2 regions of the Pseudomonas sp. FW306-02-D09B genome follow, and region 1 is predicted to be linked to the other one. Evidence: riboswitches for the same ligand, from Rfam matches in the RefSeq annotation. Region 1 holds a riboswitch; the other holds the start of a gene.
What was found. Region 1 has a riboswitch for cobalamin ahead of AC3WK5_RS12895 (CbtB domain-containing protein). Riboswitches for the same ligand answer to the same signal wherever they lie in the genome.

Region 1 (3,377 bases):
TTCGAGCAAGACGGCGTCCAGTTGCTGGCCAATCAGCACCAGACGGGTGCTGCGCGCTTCGTCTGCGCCCCACTGACGGTCGAAGTGCTTGTCAAAACGCGTACCCACGCCTTGGATCAGCAGGCGCATCGGCTTGCTCGGGATCGCGGCGAAGCCCTTGACCCGCAGGATGCCGTGCTGAACCACCAATTGGGTCAGGGCATCGAGCAACAGGCTTTCATCGGCTTGCGGCAGTTCGATGGAAATCGAATCGAAAGCGTCGTGATCGTGGTCGTCGTGGTCATCGCCATCATGGTGATGGTCGTGGTGGCTGTGGCGGCTGTCGATGTGTTCTTCAGAGCCGGCGCCCAGGCCGATCAACACGTCCAGCGGCAAACGACCGCTGCTGGCTTCGATGATTTTCACCGCGGGTGGCAGTTCTTCGGCGACTTCCAGGCGCACTTTGGCCAGATCCGCAGGGCTGATCAGGTCGGCCTTGTTGAGGATCACCAGGTCGGCGCTGGCCAGTTGGTCGGCGAACAGCTCGTGCAGCGGCGATTCGTGGTCCAGGTTCGGGTCGAGTTTGCGCTGGGCATCGACCTGATCCGGGAACGCGGCGAAGGTGCCGGCGGCCACGGCCGGGCTGTCGACCACGGTGATCACCGCATCCACGGTGCAGGCGCTGCGGATTTCCGGCCACTGGAAGGCCTGGACCAATGGTTTTGGCAGGGCCAGGCCGGAGGTCTCGATGAGGATGTGGTCGAGATCGCCGCGACGGGCAACCAGTTCGCGCATCACCGGGAAGAACTCTTCCTGAACGGTGCAGCACAAGCAGCCGTTGGCCAACTCATACACGCGGCCGTTGGCTTCTTCTTCGGTGCAGCCGATGGAACATTGCTTGAGGATTTCGCCGTCAATGCCCAGCTCGCCGAACTCGTTGACGATCACCGCGATGCGCCGGCCCTGGGCGTTATCGAGCATGTGCCGCAGCAAGGTGGTTTTGCCCGAGCCGAGGAAGCCGGTAACGATGGTGACGGGAAGTTTGGCCAGTGTTTTCATCGGATGCCCTTTGGCAAGGTGGCGGGCATACGGGACGACAACCGGCAGCGCTTGAGCGCGCGGAAGAATTCGCCACCGGATCACCCCGCCCGGTTGTAGTGAGAATCTGTATCGAGGCAGGTCTCCTGGCTGACGGTGGGCCAGTCTTTCGACTGGCGGTTGCTGCACCTTCCCGCGTCTGAAAACAAAAGAACACAGTGGCATGGCAGAAACGAAACCGTTCACAGTTGCGGGGGCAGCCGCGGCATCGACCGCGTTCCCTTCTTAGCTTCGGCGCACGCGCCAAAGAACCTCGAAAGCGCAAGGCTACGCATCGCATCGGGGCGGGTCAATGTTCGCGATCCACTGTGGCGAGGGGGCTTGCTCCCGCTGGGTCGCGAAGCGGCCCCTCATTCCCGCAAGTACCCCGCGTGCACACGATTTACGACGGCTGCGCCGCCGAGCGGGAGCAAGCTCCCTCGCCACAGGGTTCTGCTTAGACCTCAACTGAGAACGCGTGCCAATTGACGCCCCGCCCTCGCCCATGCTCTCCTACACGCCTTGTTACGGGTGCCCTTCACAGGGTGAAACGGGAAACCGGTGAATCATGTGCTTTACTCAAAAGCCATGTCAGTCCGGTGCTGCCCCCGCAACGGTAAGCGAGCGAAGAATCAGATCCACTGTGCCAGCAGTTCGGCATGGGAAGGCGATTCTTGCAGGTTCGGCGAATGCCAGCCCCTCGTAAGCCCGGAGACCGGCCCGCAACACATCAATAACAAACCCGCGGTGGGCGGGCGCTGTTTTAGCCTCTGCGTGCCCGGCTCGCGGGGGTTTGCATGCGCTCGATTCACCCACTGACTGACCAGAGGGAAGCGCCATGTCGATCATCAGCAGCACTCGCCACGTCACCGCCAGCACCACCTCCACCCTGAGCCAACGCCTCGTTGCCGCTATTGGCGCATCGATTCTGGGCGCGTGCCTGGTGTATTTCGCCGGTTTCTCGCACATCGACGCGGTGCACAACGCCGCCCACGATACCCGTCACAGTTCTGCGTTCCCGTGCCACTGAGACCTGCCGAGATGATCAAGCGTATAGCGCAAACCGCAGGTTTCACCGGCTTGCTGGCCGCCCTGCTGCTGACCCTGCTGCAAAGTTTCTGGGTCGCACCGCTGATTCTTCAGGCGGAGACCTACGAAAAAGCCCCGGCGGCTGAAGTCCATGAACATGCCGAAGGCGCCATGGCTGGCCACACCCACGATGCAGAGGCTTGGGAGCCGGAAGATGGCTGGCAGCGCGTGCTGTCGACCACTGGCGGTAATCTGGTGGTCGCCGTCGGTTTTGCGCTGATGCTCGCTGGTCTCTACACCCTGCGCGCGCCGACTCGCACCTCCCAAGGTCTGCTCTGGGGACTGGCCGGTTACGCGACCTTCGTCCTCGCACCAACCCTGGGTTTGCCGCCGGAATTGCCGGGGACTGCCGCCGCAGACCTGGCACAACGGCAGATCTGGTGGATCAGCACGGCAGCGTCCACCGCTGTCGGTATCGCGCTGATCGTGTTCGCCCGGCATTGGCTGCTGAAAGTGCTCGGTGTCGCCATTCTGGCCGTGCCGCACATCATCGGCGCACCGCAGCCTGAAGTGCATTCGATGCTGGCCCCCGAAGCCCTCGAAGCGCAATTCAAGATCGCCTCGCAGCTGACCAACGCCGCGTTCTGGCTGGCCATGGGCCTGATCAGCGCCTGGTTGTTCCGCCGCAAAAGCGATGATCAATACCACGCATGAGTGAAACGCGCGCAGCGCCGACCCTGGTGGTCGGCCTGGGCTGCCAGCGCGGCTGCCCGGCCAGCACGCTGCGCACGTTGCTCGACCAGGCGTTGCAGGCTCATGACATCGAATTACAGGCGATCAAGGCCTTGGCCAGCATCGATCTGAAACGTGATGAGCCCGGTCTGATCGAGTTGGCCCGGCAACTGTCACTGCCACTGATCTGCTTCAGCAGCGAGCAACTTTCCAGCTATCAAGCGCAACTCAGCCATCGCTCGCAAATTGCTTTCGAGCGCACCGGCTGCTACGGCATAGCGGAAAGTGCCGCACTGGCCCTCGCCGAACAACTGGCGCAGACACCGGCAAAACTGCTGATCCCGCGACAAAAATATGCCCAGGCGACGTTTGCATTGGCCGGCGCCGCGTAAAATCCTCGATAATCCCCGCCTTCGATCATGAGCAATCTTCATCTGAAGCCTTGCTTTGACAATTTTTCACAGGAGCCGGCCATGACCGTCTACTTCATTGGCGCAGGTCCCGGCGACCCGGAACTGATCACGGTCAAGGGCCAGCGACTGATTCGCAGCTGCCCGGTG
Region 2 (3,377 bases), on a different contig from region 1:
GCAGTTCGCGGTCATGGATCGGCGAGAAGAATTGCAACTCGGCGCCCATCGCCCGCAACAAGTCGAGGCTCGCGCCATACGTGAAGGCAAACGCTTCATCACGAGCCACCGCGATTCGCACACCGGCCAACAGTGGCTCGGCGGCAATCACATCAGGCGCAGCGAACTCGACGGCAGGCGGCAATGCCACTTCGCAGCTGCTGGCCAACGCCTCGGCCGCAGCGTCGAGGCGCAGATCGAGGTCATTCAATTCACTGGCCTGGACCAGCCCCAAGTGACGGCTAGGCAATTCGATTCCGGTTTCCCGGGACAAGGCGCCGTACCAGCGCAAGCCTTCAGTGAGGCTGCCTTCGAGCAATTGCGCGTGACGCAAGGTGCCGACGCGGTTGGCCAAGACACCAGCAAACGGCAAGTCCGGCTGATAACGTGCGAGCCCCAACGCCAGCGCGCCGAAGGTTTGAGCCATGGCAGTGCCATCGATCACACCCAGTACGGGTACGCCGAAGTGCCGCGCCAGATCGGCGCTGGACGGCGTGCCATCGAACAGGCCCATGACGCCTTCGATCAAAATCAGATCAGCCTCAGCGGCGGCTTCCCACAACAGCCGGCGACTTTCCTGCTCGCCGACCATCCACATGTCCAATTGATAGACGGGCGCACCACTGGCGCGCTCGAGAATCATCGGATCGAGAAAGTCCGGACCGCATTTGAACACCCGGACCTTGCGCCCCTGATTGCGATGCAAACGGGCGAGCGCGGCGGTGACGGTGGTCTTGCCCTGACCGGAAGCCGGCGCAGCAATCAATACCGCCGGGCAAAAACGCGGCTCACTCACAGCTCAACGCCTTTCTGCGCTTTGATCCCGGCCTGGAAAGCATGCTTGATCATGCCCATTTCGGTGACGGTGTCGGCCAGTTCGATCATTTCCGGCTTGGCACCACGACCGGTGACTACCACGTGTTGCATCGGCGGACGCGCCTGCAAGTCGCTGAGCACCTGGTCAAGGTCCAGATAACCGTGCTTGAGGGCGATATTCAGTTCATCGAGCACCACCAGACCAATGCTCGGGTCACGCAGCAATTCGCGGGAAACCTCCCATGCGGCCTCGGCGGCGGCGATATCGCGCTGGCGATCCTGGGTTTCCCAGGTGAAACCTTCGCCCATCACGTGGAAGCGCACTTGTTCCGGGAAGCGCCGGAAGAACAGCTCCTCGCCGGTACTGCTGCGCCCCTTGATGAACTGCACCACGCCGCACTGCATGCCGTGGCCCATCGCCCGGGCGAGCATGCCGAACGCAGAACTGCTTTTGCCCTTGCCGTTGCCGGACAGGACCAGCAGCAAGCCGCATTCATTCGGCGAGTTGGCAATGCGCTCATCGATCACGGCTTTCTTGCGCAGCATGCGTGCCAGATGGCGTTCGTCACGATCGGGGGAATCAGTCATGGGGGAGCTCTCCGTTGAGGCTGGATAACGGCGGGCAGGCATAGAAATAGACGGCAAGAAGCCTGGCATCGCCCACCGTGATGCCGCTGGATGGATCAGGCCGGTCTCCGGGCTCATGAGCGGCTGACGCCTGACTGCGCGCCTTCCCATATCGACCTTCGACACAGTGGCTCAAAGCGCAGCTTTTACTCATTTACCGTTGCGGGGGCAGCGCCGGGATCGTCGCCCGCTCTGTCAAAGAACGCGCCCTCACCGGCTTCCCTGTTTCACTCGGTCGACCACTGGGTCACAGAGCACCTGAAACAAGTCGCGAAGGTTAGAGGGTTGGGGGTGGAGCGTCAATTAAAGCCGGGGGCTCATCGATGGATTGAAACCGACCCTGATCAATAAACTGGCGCCAATCTTGTGCCACACTGAAAGCAGTGATATCAAAGAGCCACAACCTTACATTACAAGAACAAAGAGGGGGCAACATGCAAGGCATGATCATCAGTAACCCGAAGCTGGAATTCCTGCGCCCGGTACTGGAACGCTGGTTCGAGTGCATCGACCGTTACAACGCGGCACGCGGCGATAACGAAAGCCCTTACTGGTTTGACGAACGCGCCAACCTGAGCCTGCTTTCAGCTGCAGCATGGATGGCAGAAATGGTCACCCTTGAACAGACTCCGACAAAAAAGCAGATCGAAGAAGGCGAACGAAATGGCCGCGCCGATCTGTTTATCGCCAGCAAAGAAGAACGCGCCTACCTTCAAGCCACGCAACGCTGGCCGCGAGTCAACAACCTGAATCTGACCCAGGCCTTGCTCGATGTCGCGAGCGATGCGAAAAAAATCAGCTATGCCAGTGACCTGAAACTTGGCTGCCTGTTCGTTGCCCCGCAAAAGACCCAGCACAGCCCTACGCCGGAAGAACTCCAGGACATGGTCGACGACCTGCAAAAGGAACACACATGCGCCGTGGCCTGGTACTTCCCCTACGCCTACCGCAAATTGCACAACGAAGCCGGCAACTACCATCCGGGCATCGCACTGCTGCTCAAAGAGGCTCGCGGCTGACAGGTTGAACCTTAGGCCAATCAGGGTCTAGCGCTTGCGGCACAGCGTCAAACCATCGCCCAGCGGCAACAATGACAGATCGACACGCGAGTCATCCTTCAAGGCACGATTGAGTGCCTGGATGGCTCGGGTGTCTTCGCTCGCAGGATTGTCTTCCAGTACTCGCCCACTCCACAGCGTGTTGTCGAATACCGCCAACCCACCGCTTCGCAGCAGCCGCAAAGCGCTTTCCAGATACGCCGGATAGTTGGCCTTGTCGGCATCGATGAAGATCAGATCGAAACAACCGCCCTGCCCTTGCTGCTCAAGTTGAGCCAGGGTTTGCAACGCGGGGGCCAAACGCAAATCGATGCGCCCGGCGAGACCAGCCTCCCGCCAGTAGCGGCGCGCCGTGGCGTTGTAGTCTCCGGGAATGTCACAGCAGATCAACGAACCGTCATCCGGCAAGGCGGCCGCCATGCACAAGGCGCTGTAGCCGGTGAAGGTGCCGACTTCAAGCAAGCGCCTGGCGCCCGTCAGCTTGACCAGCAAGGCGAGGAACTGACCTTGCTCGGGCGCCACCTGCCAGCGCGCCATGGGCAGTGCCTGGGTTTCGTCACGCAAGCGGCGTTGCAGCGGCGTTTCGCGCAGGGAAACGTCGAGCAGGTAGTTATAAAGGGAATCGTCGAGATTGAGTGTGCGAGCGGTCATGACAACCCCTGCGAACTAGAAATTGTGCGCCAGATGCTCAGGCTCGATAACACGCTTGGCGCTCAGGTAGGCTCTCTGCCAATAGGCCTTGGACAAACTGTCGAGCTTCACCGTACCACCCGTGGCGGGTGCATGCACGAAGCGACCTTCGCCGACATAGATTCCGGCGTGGCTGACTTGCGAGCC

Region 2: it holds a riboswitch for cobalamin, as region 1 does, so the genes downstream of both, cobO (cob(I)yrinic acid a,c-diamide adenosyltransferase) here and AC3WK5_RS12895 (CbtB domain-containing protein) in region 1, are expected to answer to the same signal.

The regions. Positions count from the first base shown of each region.
Region 1 is NZ_JBYSXY010000006.1:211,812-215,188, reverse strand. Features, by position in the region: gene cobW (cobalamin biosynthesis protein CobW) at 1-1,038, opposite strand, end outside; cobalamin riboswitch at 1,137-1,348, opposite strand; cobalamin riboswitch at 1,569-1,794, shown strand; gene AC3WK5_RS12895 (CbtB domain-containing protein) at 1,895-2,086, shown strand; gene AC3WK5_RS12890 (CbtA family protein) at 2,098-2,799, shown strand; gene AC3WK5_RS12885 (cobalamin biosynthesis protein) at 2,796-3,209, shown strand; gene cobM (precorrin-4 C(11)-methyltransferase) at 3,291-3,377, shown strand, end outside.
Region 2 is NZ_JBYSXY010000009.1:7,881-11,257, reverse strand. Features, by position in the region: gene AC3WK5_RS16215 (cobyrinic acid a,c-diamide synthase CobB) at 1-835, opposite strand, end outside; gene cobO (cob(I)yrinic acid a,c-diamide adenosyltransferase) at 832-1,443, opposite strand; cobalamin riboswitch at 1,525-1,759, opposite strand; gene AC3WK5_RS16205 (hypothetical protein) at 1,917-2,501, shown strand; gene AC3WK5_RS16200 (O-methyltransferase) at 2,529-3,191, opposite strand; gene AC3WK5_RS16195 (C40 family peptidase) at 3,207-3,377, opposite strand, start outside.